4 regions of the Alteromonas sp. S167 genome follow, and region 3 is predicted to be linked to each of the others. Evidence: predicted binding sites of a transcription regulator. Region 3 holds the regulator's gene; each other region holds the start of a gene.
What was found. Region 3 encodes sigma-54, which starts transcription at its own class of promoters, with help from an activator protein. Its sites were predicted from a motif close to GTTGGCACGNNNNTNGNNT; they were not measured.
Positions count from the first base shown of each region.

Region 1: flgA (flagellar basal body P-ring formation chaperone FlgA) is a predicted target of sigma-54. The motif match lies at 2,175-2,193, and genes of this name have one in related genera.
Region 2: V7R35_RS00800 (DUF3192 domain-containing protein) is a predicted target of sigma-54. The motif match lies at 1,870-1,888, and genes of this name have one in related genera.
Region 4: flhA (flagellar biosynthesis protein FlhA) is a predicted target of sigma-54. The motif match lies at 2,141-2,159, and genes of this name have one in related genera.

Region 1 covers NZ_JAZETR010000001.1:263,562-267,085, forward strand. The annotation lists gene V7R35_RS01040 (LPP20 family lipoprotein) at 1-311, shown strand, start outside; gene flgN (flagellar export chaperone FlgN) at 407-838, opposite strand; gene flgM (flagellar biosynthesis anti-sigma factor FlgM) at 859-1,191, opposite strand; gene flgA (flagellar basal body P-ring formation chaperone FlgA) at 1,294-2,010, opposite strand; gene V7R35_RS01060 (chemotaxis protein CheV) at 2,213-3,142, shown strand; gene V7R35_RS01065 (CheR family methyltransferase) at 3,158-3,524, shown strand, end outside.
Region 2 covers NZ_JAZETR010000001.1:188,348-191,871, reverse strand. The annotation lists gene V7R35_RS00805 (GNAT family N-acetyltransferase) at 546-1,193, opposite strand; gene V7R35_RS00800 (DUF3192 domain-containing protein) at 1,388-1,753, opposite strand; gene V7R35_RS00795 (hypothetical protein) at 2,038-2,328, shown strand; gene syd (SecY-interacting protein) at 2,374-2,988, opposite strand; gene queF (NADPH-dependent 7-cyano-7-deazaguanine reductase QueF) at 3,085-3,524, shown strand, end outside.
Region 3 covers NZ_JAZETR010000008.1:218,847-222,370, reverse strand. The annotation lists gene lptB (LPS export ABC transporter ATP-binding protein) at 1-512, shown strand, start outside; gene V7R35_RS13775 (RNA polymerase factor sigma-54) at 588-2,081, shown strand; gene hpf (ribosome hibernation promoting factor) at 2,111-2,398, shown strand; gene ptsN (PTS IIA-like nitrogen regulatory protein PtsN) at 2,412-2,855, shown strand; gene rapZ (RNase adapter RapZ) at 2,926-3,524, shown strand, end outside.
Region 4 covers NZ_JAZETR010000001.1:324,939-328,462, forward strand. The annotation lists gene fliR (flagellar biosynthetic protein FliR) at 1-734, shown strand, start outside; gene flhB (flagellar biosynthesis protein FlhB) at 936-2,060, shown strand; gene flhA (flagellar biosynthesis protein FlhA) at 2,215-3,524, shown strand, end outside.

The sequences.
Region 1 (3,524 bases), on a different contig from region 3:
GAGGAGAAAGCGACAGTATAAAACGCATTATGGCGATGAAAGCGTCCAAGCTTGATGCTTACAGAGAGCTTGCTGAACAGGTTTATGGTCAGAAGCTACAGGGCGATCAGGCGTTATCCAGCCTGGTTGTTGAAAGCGAAACCCTAAGAGCATCAGTAGAAGGTGTTATTCGTGGTGCGAAAGTTGTGAAAGCTTACCCTGTAGGTGATGACACGTATGTTACCGAACTATCGTTAGATATGAAGCAGGTATATGATTTGTATTTAACTACTGCAAAGCCAAGAAGGGTCAGGGAAGTTAAGTATTACTAACAAGTAATGTTTAGTTAATAGGTTGTAGCACGTAGAATCAAAAAACGCCCATCAGGTGGGCGTTTAACGCTGAACGCCTTAAATCACGACCACGTTTAGGCGCTTACCCCAGAACCTAAAGTTCCACCTTTAGGTTTGCCTTTTTTGTCATAAGTCAGCGACTCTTTTGCTCGCACTTCCATCATCAAATTCCGCAAATGTGTGAGGCGTAGCTGTCCTTGCTCAACGGCTTTTTGATTAACTTGAGTGCGATACTTGCAGTCGTCTAACAGTGATTTGGCTTGCTCCATCAGCGCGTCGTCTTCAGCTTGCATACTGCCTTGAGCGCTAATAGCTTTTTCAATTTCAACGTCAGTTTTCTGTATAACTTCTAACAACTGAGTTTTGTCATCAAGCAGTTTCATCAATGGCTCTGCTTCACGTGAGCTAATAAGCTGCAGCTCTTTCTCAAGCACTGCAGCAAGAGTAGAAAGGTGTTCAACCTGTCTTTTTAAAAGCTCTGAAACAGATGATGTTTGTGACGTCACACAGTGTCCTTAACAGTGAATTACTTTGAACTAAAAATCTCAGATTCCAATTTTGCTATTTTATTCGCTAAAACCTCTGGATTTACTCGATACTCGCCGCTTTGAATCGCTTTTTTAAGGCGATCAACCTTTTCTTGGTTTACTGGCGCTTCAGAGCCTTTTTTCTGAACCTGATTTAACTGTTGTGCAGATTGCGTCAATGAAACTGAATCTTGACGTGGTGCTGCAGGAGCAGCCGCTGCATTTTGTGCAGACGTTTGCTGCTGAGATTGCTGCGTTTGATTTTGCTGAGCAACCTTACCATTATCAACAGGGGTTTTAGGTAACCCATTGTTTATATTGTTAATTGCCATATTAATTCCTCACTACCTTTTTGCCTCTGTAAGATGTATCGGCCGCAGAGCCTTTTTCTTTAGCCTTTTTCTCAACAAAAAGGAACGTATTGAGAGCCTCAATCACAAGTGTATCACGACTTCTTCCGAACTGGCGACTCTTGCTACTACCGCTTTCTGGCTACTGGCGTTAATAACCTTGATACTGTCGCCTACAACACCGTCCTGTTGGGCAATTCCTGCTGTTTTTACTCTCATTCCTGCAACTTCAGCGGTAATAGTAATGCGATCGCCCTTACAGATAAAACATAGCATATTAGCTTGTACTGCTTGTCCGTTGGTTGCTCTGCGCTTCATGCGGGCACCTACCACACTATCGATGTCACTAAATGCGGTGTGGCGTAGTCGCTTAACATCAATTTTAGCAAGCGTTAAATTTGAAGATGTGAGCACGGTACCAGGGCTGACGGCACCTTGTAGCACCACTATTTCTTTTGTCCTAGTCACCTGGCCACTAGTAAACAAGTACCAGTCGTTGTTTCGACAGCTTACTCTTACAGAGATATATGATTGAGCCAGTGCTTCTTCTGACGCATTGTACTGAAATCCGGTAGGGCAGTTGGGTATATTTATTCGTTCATCAATTTCCACTATTGATACATCAAGGTCGGTGTTGCCGGACGCTTCATCAAGCTGCGATAGTAAATATTGTTTGGCTCCTTCCTCCACTTCGGCGTGTTGTGAAGTCGATGCCGTCGCGGTTGCTGAAATAAACAACAGCGCTGACACAGCCCAAAATTTAGCTATATTGAAATGTAGGCGAATATTTGTTTGTTTCATCGTAATTTTTCGTGTTCAGTTAGTGAGTTATTGACTATGCTTAATAATCTCAACGCAGCAAACGCGCTTAAGTAACACTCTGTTTGGCCGATAACCAACAAAGCGTCATTTTTCTGTCGTTTAACCTGCAAAAATTTAGTGATATTGTCTATCTTTAACATAAGAGGCAATGATCGTGCCCAGTATTATTTAGAGGTGACTTATGTCGGGGATTTTAGATTCAGTAAACCAGCGTACACAGCTCGTTGGTCAGAATCGCTTGGAGCTATTGCTGTTTAGACTCAATGGGCGTCAGCGTTTTGGAATAAACGTGTTTAAGGTACGAGAAGTACTGCAATGCCCACCTCTAACCGCAATGCCTAAATTAAATCCTTTGGTGCGTGGCGTAGCGCACATTCGTGGTCAAACAATATCGGTTATCGACCTTAGCATGGCAACCCGAGGCAAAAAAATAGAAGATCTTAAAAACGCTTTTATTGTGATTGCCGAATACAATCGTTCGGTACAAGGGTTTTTAGTTGGTGCGGTAGAGCGCATTATCAATACCAACTGGGATGCTATTATGCCTCCACCTCAAGGCACAGGTAGAGCGAGTTACCTTACTGCAGTCACCGAAGTTGAAAACGAGCTAATTGAAATTTTGGACGTTGAGAAGATCCTTAACGAAATATCTCCTCTTAATGCGGAAGTGAGCAATGATGTAGCTGATAGCCTGACCACAGAAGGCCAAGAGAATAAAATTATATTTATTGCCGACGACAGCGCTGTTGCGCGCAACCAAGTTAAAAAGGCACTTACTGCGCTTGGGCTCGAAATGGAATTGGCTAAAAACGGTTTAGAAGCCTTGAATCGTTTAAAAGAGATCGCTGAGGAGTACGGTGACGTCACGAATCGTGTGGGTGTTTTGGTTTCTGACATTGAAATGCCTGAAATGGACGGCTATACCTTAACTGCAGAAATTAAAAATACCCCTGAGCTTCAGAAACTGCATGTTGTATTGCATACGTCATTAAGCGGTGTATTCAACCAAGCAATGGTTCAAAAAGTGGGGGCTGACGACTTTATCGCTAAATTCCACCCAGATGAACTGGCAACTGCGGTTCAAAAGTGGTTGATGACTGAATGTGAATAACGGAGCATAATGCGATTGGCCAATAAAGAAGTATCGCCAGAAAGCTACCTAAAATTTCGAGAATTTCTCGAAAAGCAATGCGGCATCGTGCTTGGCGACAGCAAGCAATATCTAGTACGAAGTCGCCTTGCCTCACTCCTGTATAAACACAAATACGAATCTGCAGATGAATTAATAAGTGTTGTGGTAAGAGGCTTTGACCGCAACCTTCTGCAAGATGTAATTGACGCAATGACCACTAACGAAACCCTTTGGTTTCGTGACAACTATCCGTTCGACCTACTGGTAAAAGAGCTGTTACCCAGCCTAGCGTCGCAGAATAGAAAGATTCGAATTTGGAGTGCAGCATGCTCGTCTGGTCAAGAACCGTACTCTATTGCTA
Region 2 (3,524 bases), on a different contig from region 3:
CTGTAGTCTTACCTAAATCCGTGGCGTGTCCTATGTCATCCGTGGTTTGCTCGTCCGTGCAAATTCTTCCATGAGGTGGGCTTCCTGCTACATCCTGTTGTGACTCCTGTCACGCAGTCAATCCCTTGAACCAGTCCCTTACGCTTATCCTTGAACTAGTCCCTTCAATCCATCCCAGCATTCCGTACTTTTCGTTTACAGCGTCCACGCTGTGTTCCATTCCATTCACTCACTGTCCTGTGAGAATCTCGTCCTTAAGTTGTCCCAGTTAGTCCTTTCAAATCTTCCTGACTCGTCGTGTATCCCTGTGACATGTACATAGTATCCCTTCCAAATATTACCGCCATATGGAATTACAAACTTTTAAGGGTGTTTTTTTGGACTTTTTTGTCTTCTCTAGAAAAATTTAATTAAATCAGTGACTTTAGACTTTAGTCTAATTTTAATATACACAAAATAGGTAAGATCGCTCACAGCATTTGTAGGAAATGTCTTACAAACGCTGAAGAAAATGTGACTTTAGGGAAAGAATTTGCGAATTGCTGTTACTTTTTTCTGTACATTACTTCGCCAGTAACATGCGAAAGACTGACTTGTCCTACAATTTCATAGTTATCATCGTTGAAAAACGAACGATGTTTGGCAACCGTGACAAAAACAGAGACACCTTCACTCTTATTGTCTTCATCTACTACGCTGTCTATGGCGCCAAGTAAAACATGCCCCAAACCATGCTCTTGATAGTCGGGGTGCACCGCAATAAAGCTCAACATGTGAAAATTTTCAGCAGGTACCAGTGAACGCACCTTTTCCTCTTTCTCAAGCATTTGTTTAGTGCCAAATAATCCTGCAGTAAGCAGCATACGCAAACGCCAATGCCAATAACGCCCTGCACCAAACGCTGCATCAGGCGCAGTTAGGCACGCAACAGCAATAAGACGTTCTTTATCAAACAATCCAATTATAGGTTGCTCCGCTACCCAAAATGCATTTAGCTCTTCCCGAATGGCCGAACGAAGACGACTTTCATAACCTTCTTTTTCGGCCTGGAAAATATCGATAAATAAAGGATCGTCTACATAAGCGTTGTAGAGAATAGAGGCGGCTACTTTTAAATCGTCGACGGTAAGATAGATTGCTTTAACCGTTTCGTGCAGCGGCACCGTTGAATCATTTAAGGCGTGAGTATTCATGAGGGTCTCCTCGAAGGCTGAAATGCAACGGCACTATCAACTACTTGAAAGTACTGGTTACTTGAATCAGTAAAATAATATCGATTACATAAACGTAATCCGTTAACTTTTACTGTTCATTTGTTAGCCTACTTGAAAAACCCTCACATGTTAACTTTTTATTAACATTTAAAGTCTACATATAGCGCAACGCTTTAGTTCATTAAGCTGTACGCGCTATCGCCCCAACCTACCAAGCTTCCATTCTTGAAAACAAGTGGCGTGCATTCATCTTTTGTTGTAACGCCATCACCCATGGTTTTTTGTGTACGATAGAATAAAACACGATAGGTACCATCCTGCTTTTCAAAGAGCTCGTTGAAGTCGGCAACGCCCATTTTCCGCAGCACGTTTTCATATGTTGCGCCTGTTTCCAGCTTTGCTATGTGCTTGCGATTATTAAACTCTCTATCTTCCCAGTCTGCGCCGTAATGACTATCAGATCCACCGCCTACCGAAACAACGCAGCCAGAAAGAAGAACAGAAGAAGCCAGTGTGACTGATAATAGAAGCGTTTTCATGTGTATTCCTTGTTTAAACATTATGTGCTTAGTTTTTATAGTAGAACGCACTAAATGAATAATGACTGAACGTTTAGTGCACTCGTTGTTTTGATATATATCAACTAAACACAGTTAAACAAAATTGAGGCCAACTTTTAAGCCATTGATTAATATCAAAATTATTTACAAAGCATTTTCTATTAACCGATTAAAATGGCGAATACACAAACTTATTAGTGAAATTCACACTTTTCACAAGGTAAACTGAAGCAAGAATTTATTTATCGGAAGCCTGAAGACCAATGAATAACGACAATATACAAAAGCTTGTTTTATTGTGTCATAAGATGCAGCAAGAGGGAGTGACTCCCTCGGTTGGCATGCTGCGCTCGAAAGCGCCGTTCAAAGTATCGGTAACCGAAGCAATTGAGACTATAAAACGCTTTAACGTAAGCAGTGCGCATACACCTAAAAAGGTAGTTGCCACGAACAATGCGGAACAAGCACTAAGCGAAAGAGTCGCCCAACTAGAAAACGAGGTTGAGCTTTTAAAGCGCTCTTTAAGTGATGTAATTAAACAATTATCAAAGTGACCTAATCAATTTCTGCATTGCAGCTTTTGGCTTTGGCTGTAGCGCTCAAGTAGGTGTTGGCGTTAGAGATGCTAAAAACGCCGCCAAATTTGGCGCTACAATTTGCTGCGGCTCTTTTCCTACTTGCTCAAGCGCAACTTCACCGGTGTCATTTATAATAGAAAGAATAAAATCTTCTTCATCGGTCAAGCCAAAGAAAAGCGTTGGAGCTTGCTTAAGTCGTTGTTTCATAAGCAGGTGTCCAATCAAGTTTTGTTGAAGACCTTCGAAATCTTCATCATTCCAAACTTGAAGAAGCTCACACTGACCTTGTTCAGCGGTCGCTGTAAAATTCGCACTGTAATAACGGGTGAAAAATTCACAGAAATCAGGATGCAATGAAAGCGACATCGCATTCTCAACATTGGAAAAACTATTCTGGCGTTCTTGCATTCTTCCTTGCGTTCCCTCGTGCATTTCGTCTTGCGTTCTGTTTTGCATTTTAGGTGCCCAACTTACCATTTCACCTTCACTAGGCGCTAACGCACCAATGGTAGCTGTTTGTTCTAGACACGGAGATGGCCAGTTCGCCTCATAAGCCACTTTGAGACCACTCTCGTTTGCAGCGTCGACATAAGATGATACAAATTTATCTATTTGTTCTGAAATTGTTAGACCCATTGTGGAGTTACCTACGTATTTTTGGGGTACACTATACTTATAAATGGCGATGTCAACTTTGCCATTGTTGTTACTAGATAATGTTAAAAGGTTCTTATGTCGACAGACAAATCACCCTCAAAAGTATCAATAAAAGCACCCGATGATCTTTCCTTAGGAAAGCAGGTTGAATATGAATTTGAATACAACCCTGGCCTTCTCCAAGGCGTACCTCGTAGTTTAAGTAGAGACACCTTGGCCTTGGGTAAAGGAGCACTACCATTCTCAGGTATAGATACATGGACGGGATACGAGTTATCGTGGCTAAATACTAAAGGTAAGCCACAAATCGCCATCTTGGAATGTGATGTACCAATTACCTCTGAATTCCTGATTGAATCGAAGTCTTTCAAACTTTATTTGAATAGCTTTAACCAAAGTAAGTTTGCGTCGCCTGAAGACGTTCGCAAGACACTAGAGGCAGACCTTTCGAACTGTGCAGGAGAAGGCGTAAGCGTTAACTTAATTCTTCCCAGTGCTTTTGAGACCTTAAAGTT
Region 3 (3,524 bases):
TGCATGAACGTGCACGCCGCGGAATTGGCTACCTCCCGCAGGAAGCGTCTATTTTTAGAAAGCTTACTGTGCATGAAAATATCATGGCTATTTTACAAACGCGTAAAGATTTAAATTCACAACAACAAGAAGAAGAAGCCGACGCACTACTTGATGAATTTAATATTAACCATATACGTAATAGTGCGGGGATGAGTTTGTCGGGCGGTGAAAGACGTCGTGTTGAAATAGCGCGAGCGCTGGCGGCGAAACCACAGTTTATTTTGCTAGACGAACCATTTGCTGGTGTTGATCCTATATCAGTTAATGATATAAAGAAGATCATTCAACATCTTCGTGATAGAGGCATAGGCATTCTTATCACCGATCATAACGTACGAGAAACATTGGATGTTTGTGAGAAAGCGTACATTGTGAGTCATGGCGAATTAATTGCGCAGGGAACCGCAGAACAGGTTTTAAGTAATCAAAAAGTTAGGGATGTATACCTAGGCGAACAATTCAGGCTATAGTTAAAGTAACCGGATTGTCATTTTTTCAGTTTCGCTCTTGGTGTATTCAATTTAAAGTATTTAAATAAGACGTAGATGAAACCATCTTTACAGCTAAAATTTAGCCAACAACTTACCATGACACCTCAGCTTCAGCAGGCTATCAAACTGCTGCAGCTTTCTACGCTTGACCTTCAACAGGAAATTCAAGAAGCGCTGGACTCTAATCCGCTTTTAGAAGTTGAAGAAGGCAACGACGAACCTCAAGGTGAAAAGAACAACATCGACAACGACGACAGTGGCGATGTTCAACCTACGGCTTCAAGCGATACGTTAGAAGCCGGAGATGCGCTTGAAAAGAACGATTTACCAGACGAACTTCCCATAGACAGCACGTGGGATGAATACTACTCGGCCTCTTCTGCGCCCGCGCCTGGCCCAGCCAGTGATGACGAACAAATTTTTCAGGGCGAAACTACCGAAGACATTCAAGAACACTTGCTGTGGCAGATGCGTTTAACCCCTTTCTCTGATACCGACAGAGCCATTGCCATGGCAATCATCGACTCTATTGATGAGTCGGGTTATCTAACCGTGTCACTTGAAGATATTCTAGAAGCGGTCAACGCTGAGGAAGTGTTAGACGAAGACAGCGATGAGCTAATTGAAATGGATGAAGTAGAGTGCGTGTTAAAACGTATTCAAATGTTCGACCCCATTGGTTCTGGCTCACGTTCTCCACAAGAGTGCCTTATGGTGCAGCTACGTCAGTTCTCTGAGGACACACCGTGGCTTGCTGAAGCCAAGCAGCTTATTGAAGAATATTCAGACCTTCTTAGCAGTAAAGACTACCGTACGCTCATGCGTAAAAGCCGTTTGAAAGAAGATCAGCTTCGCGAAGCAATGCGCTTGCTGCAAACCTTGAATCCTCGCCCTGGTAGTGCTTTAGTTACTAAAGAACCCGAATACGTTATTCCAGACGTATCGGTTACCAAAAAGAACGGGCGCTGGGTGGTAGAGCTAAACCCTGATAGCCTGCCAAAACTTAGCGTTAATCAACAATATGCTGCAATGAGTCGTCGTGCAAAAAACAGTAGCGACTCGCAGTTTATTCGCTCACACATGCAAGAAGCCAAATGGTTTATCAAAAGCCTAGAGTCGCGTAACGACACCTTAATGAAGGTTGCTAATTGTATTGTGCAGCAACAGATGGGCTTTTTTGAGCATGGCCCAGAAATGATGAAACCAATGGTTCTCAATGATGTCGCAGAAATGGTAGATATGCACGAATCCACTATTTCACGCGTCACCACGCAAAAGTATATGCATACGCCTCGCGGTATATTCGAATTGAAGTATTTCTTCTCGAGCCACGTAGCAACCGAGTCGGGTGGTGAGTGTTCATCTACAGCGATACGTGCATTGATCAAGAAGTTAGTGGCAGCTGAAAAACCTAGCAAGCCGCTAAGTGATAGCAAGATTGCTTCATTGTTGGCCGAACAAGGCATTAAAGTTGCCCGGCGAACAATAGCAAAATACCGGGAATCGTTATCGATCCCGCCGTCGAACCAACGCAAAAGCCTTATTTAACGGGCTACATAATATAAGGAAGACGAAATATGCAAATCAACCTTACTGGTCATCATGTCGAAATCACCGACTCTTTGCGTAATTATGTCGATACGAAGTTCAGCAAACTTGAACGTCACTTTGATCACATTTCTAATGTGCATGTCATCCTGAACGTTGAAAAATTAAATCAAAAAGCCGAAGCGACAGTTCACTTAAGTGGCGCTGAAGTATTCGCATCCTCAGAAAATACCGACATGTATGCGGCGATTGACAGCATGGTTGATAAGCTCGACCGGCAGGTAATCAAGCATAAGGAAAAACTCAAAAAACATTAGTAGTTAATTAAGTATGGATATACAAGCCATCGTAAGTTTGGACCGCACCGAGTGTGCGGTTCAATGTAATAGTAAAAAGCGTATTCTAGAAATCATTGCCGACATTGCGGCTAAAAATAATGAGAATATAGACGGCGCTACTGTATTAAACAGCCTAATGTCGCGAGAGCGTATGGGGAGCACCGGCATTGGAAACGGTATCGCCCTTCCCCATGGACGCTTAGCTGGTCTTGATAGAGTTATTGCAATTGTGGTAACCAGTACACCAGCAATCGATTTTGATGCTATTGATGAAAAGCCGGTAGATATCTTTTTTGCACTTTTGGTACCAGAAGAACAAACCGAAGGGCACCTACAAACGCTAGCCACCGTAGCTGGCAAGCTGAACAATAAAGACACCGTAAAAGCAATAAGACGCGCAACCACCAGCGACGATATAATAAAAGCGCTGGGCTAACGTCGTAAGAGATATGATCTCACTGCAATAAGCAGTGCGTGCTTAAGATTTTAATAAAGGGAGAGGCAAGGTGAAGCTGATTATTATCAGTGGTCGTTCAGGCTCAGGGAAATCGGTCGCACTGCGAGCGTTAGAGGATTTAGGGTACTATTGCGTAGACAATATTCCCGTGAACTTACTGCCTACCCTAACCCACACTGTGGTTGATGAATATGACCAAGTGGCAGTAAGCATTGACGTTCGAAACCTACCTAAAAACCCCAATGAATTGGTAGAAATACTCGACTATCTACCTAGCTCGTGGTCGATGACTATTGTGTATATCGATGCCAGTGATGACGTTTTGGTAAAGCGTTTCAGCGAGACACGTCGGTTGCACCCGCTTGCTAAACTTAACAAATCGCTTTCAGAGGCCATTCAAGCCGAGTCGGCACTACTTGCCCCCATCGTTGAACGTGCAGACCTGTATTTAGATACCGACAAACTTACTATTCACCAGCTTGCCGAATTAATTCGCGAGCGTATTTTGGGTAAGAAGAGTTCAAGGTTGGTATTGGTGTTTGAATCATTTGGTTTCAAGCACGGCATCCCCAAAGACGCTGACTATGTATTCGATGCGCGGTTCTTACCTAACCCACACTGGGAACCAGATTTAAAACACCTAACTGG
Region 4 (3,524 bases), on a different contig from region 3:
TATTACCATTTATGCGTATTAGCGGCCTATTTGTGGCAATGATAGGGCTAAGTGCGAAATCTATTCCGCCTCAAGTAAGGGCGTTATTAGGCATTATGCTTACGCTAATTATCATGCCTGTAGTACCACCATCGCCTGTGGAGAATTTGGTTGATGTTGGAACCTTCGTTATTGTTATTCAGCAGTTGCTTATTGGTATTGTGATTGGTTTTATTTCAATGATGGTGCTAAACACCTTTGTGCTGGCCGGCCAAATTATAGCTATGCAAACCGGTTTGGGTTTTGCGTCAATCGTTGACCCCGTTAATGGCATTAACGTACCTGCGGTAGGTCAGTTTTACCTTATTTTAGCTACGCTGCTTTTTTGGACCCTAGATGGCCATTTGTCGATGATCCACATGATTGTAATGAGTTTCGAGGCATTTCCCATCGGCGAGGCCTGGTGGACTGGCGAGCAATTTCGCGATATCGCACATTGGGCGGGCTGGATGTTTTTTTCGGCCGTAACATTATCTTTGGCCCCTATTGTGTCGCTTCTAATTGTTAACCTAGCGTTTGGCGTTATGACAAAAGCCGCGCCGCAGCTGAATATTTTCAGTATTGGTTTTTCCATTGCACAGGTAATGGGCCTACTGATTATTTGGATTACGCTAGACAACTTTACCGCACACTATGAAACCCAGTGGCTTCGCGCCGAACAGTTTATGTGTGAGCTATTGAATATTTGTCCTTAAAAAAGACAAGTCGCGATAGAAATTGTTCGCGGAAAATGACAGGTTTGCGAGCAAGCCAAATGACAAACTAGGCGAGAGGAGCAGGGCGACTTGCAAGCCTTCCACCGCATGGATGCGGTGGCAGAGCGCCCATGGATGGGTTTACAGCGTGCTTGTAAGTCGCTCTGCTCCCATCGCAACAAAGGCAAAAAGAGCAAACAAATGGCAGATTCAAGTGAAAAAACAGAAGACCCCACGGGGAAAAAACTCGAAGATGCCCGGAAGAAAGGGCAGATTGCGCGATCCCGCGAATTGTCTACCACGCTGGTATTGGTGATAAGCGCCTTTATGTTTTTATTCGTTGGCGGTTGGATTGCCGAATCTGTGTTTTCACTTACCAAACGCATGTTCACGCTATCTCGCGATGAAACTTACGACCTTACCCACATGTTTGGTGCTTGGGGAGAAGCCTTTTCCGCCGTTGGACCATCGGTGTTGCTTTACATGGTGGTGGCAATGATTGCCGGTATTTACGGCTCAATAGCGCTTGGTGGTTATAACTTTACGTGGGAAGGCGCAAAACCGAAAGGCTCTAAAATGAGTCCTATTCAGGGCTTCAAACGCATGTTTGGCATGAATGGTTTGGTTGAGCTATTGAAGTCTATCGCCAAAGTTGTGCTTATTATCTCAATGGCAATAGGGGCGTTACTGTACTTCCAAGATGAAGCATTACACCTCGATATGGAGTTATATCCGGGCAATATTTTTCATGCGCTTGATATGTTGAAGTGGGCGTTTCTCATTCTGGCCTGCGGCATGATACCCATTGCGTTAATTGATGTGCCTTATCAAGTGTATAAGCACAACAAAGAAATGAAAATGACCAAACAAGAGGTGAAAGACGAGCGTAAAAACGCTGAGGGCGACCCCATGGTAAAAGGCCGTATTCGTCGTTTGCAATATCAAGCTGCCACCAAACGTATGATGCAAGACGTGCCTAAAGCTGACGTGGTCGTGACTAACCCTACCCATTTCTCGGTTGCCATTAAGTATGATGAAAACGGTACACGAGCACCTGTGGTAGTAGCTAAAGGCGCAGATGAACTCGCTATGCATATTAGAAAAATTGCTACCGCTAATGATGTGCCGTTAATTCCATCCCCCATGCTAGCACGTGCAATTTTCTACTCTACAGAAGTAGAAGAAGAGATCCCTAATGCGCTGTTTATGGCGGTTGCTCAAGTATTAGCCCACGTATATCAGTTAAAAGCCCATCGTGCAGGTAAAGGAAAACGCCCTAAACCATTAAAACGCGACCTACCGATACCGCCTGAGTATCGTCGATAGTTCAAAATGAAGTAGTGTGTTAAACGCTAAAAATAGTTATATATCAGGTGCTAAGTAGGCAGTAAGTTACTTAGCTAAAAGCTGGCACGTTAGTTGTAAAACACCTATCAGTATTACGTAAAGCGTCAATTTTCTGATAGTGAGACAGTAAACGATGCAGTTATCCGGTTATCTTCAGCGTTTCGATAAAAATCAGCTGCAAAATTTTACCAGCGGGCTTGGTGCGCCAATTGTACTTTTAGCGATTATGGGCATGGTTATATTGCCCATGCCCCCATTTTTACTGGACGTCCTGTTCAGTTTTAACATTGCGCTTTCGCTTGTCATCATCTTAGTTGCTGTACTTACCCAGCGTCCTGTCGATTTTGGTATCTTTCCTCTTGTGCTACTTATCGCAACTGTTTTGCGATTGGCGTTAAACGTTGCATCAACGCGTGTGGTATTGCTTTATGGTCATGAAGGGGGGGACGCTGCAGGTAAGGTAATTGAAGCGTTTGGTGCAGTTGTTATCGGCGGCAACTATGCCGTGGGTATCGTAGTATTCGCTATTCTACTCATCATTAACTTTAAAGTTGTGACAGCTGGTGCTGGGCGCATATCTGAAGTAAGCGCCCGCTTTACGTTAGACGCTATGCCTGGTAAGCAAATGGCAATTGATGCCGACCTTAATGCTGGTTACATAGACCAAGATCAAGCCCGTCAGCGCCGTGAAGAAATTACTGCAGAAGCAGACTTTTACGGGTCGATGGATGGTGCTTCTAAATTCGTAAAAGGTGATGCTGTAGCGGGCTTGTTCATTATGCTTATCAATATTGTTGGTGGGCTGTTTATTGGCATGATTCAGCACGACCTGTCGTTCGGTAACGCCATAGAAATTTATACTATCTTAACCATTGGTGACGGTCTTGTAGCGCAAATTCCTTCACTTCTACTTTCTGTTGCAACAGCCATTATTGTGACGCGTGAAAACGAAACACAAGAAATGGGTAAAGAAATACGTGGTCAGCTAGGCAATAATCAAGCGCTATATATTGCATCTGGCGTGTTGTTTGTCATGGGTATTATTCCTGGTATGCCGCATATTGCATTTTTAGGCTTCTCTTTTTTAATCGCCGGGTTTGCTTACTGGCAAACAGTACAAGAGAAAAAACGCGCTGAAGCGCCAGCTGTGCCAGACAATGTAGTGAAAGATGAAACTGTTGCGCCTGAGGTAAAAGAACTTGGATGGGACGATGTACAACAGGTAGATACTATTGGACTTGAAGTGGGCTATCGCTTAATTCCGTTGGTTGATAAGTCACAGGGTGGTGAGCTATTAACGCGTATCAAAGGGGTGCGAAAGAAGTTGTCCCAAGAGCTTGGATTTCTTATTCCACCTGTACACATTCGAGATAACCTCGACCTAGAACCTAATACCTACACCATTGCCATGCTGGGCGTAACCATAGGTGATTCTGTTATTAG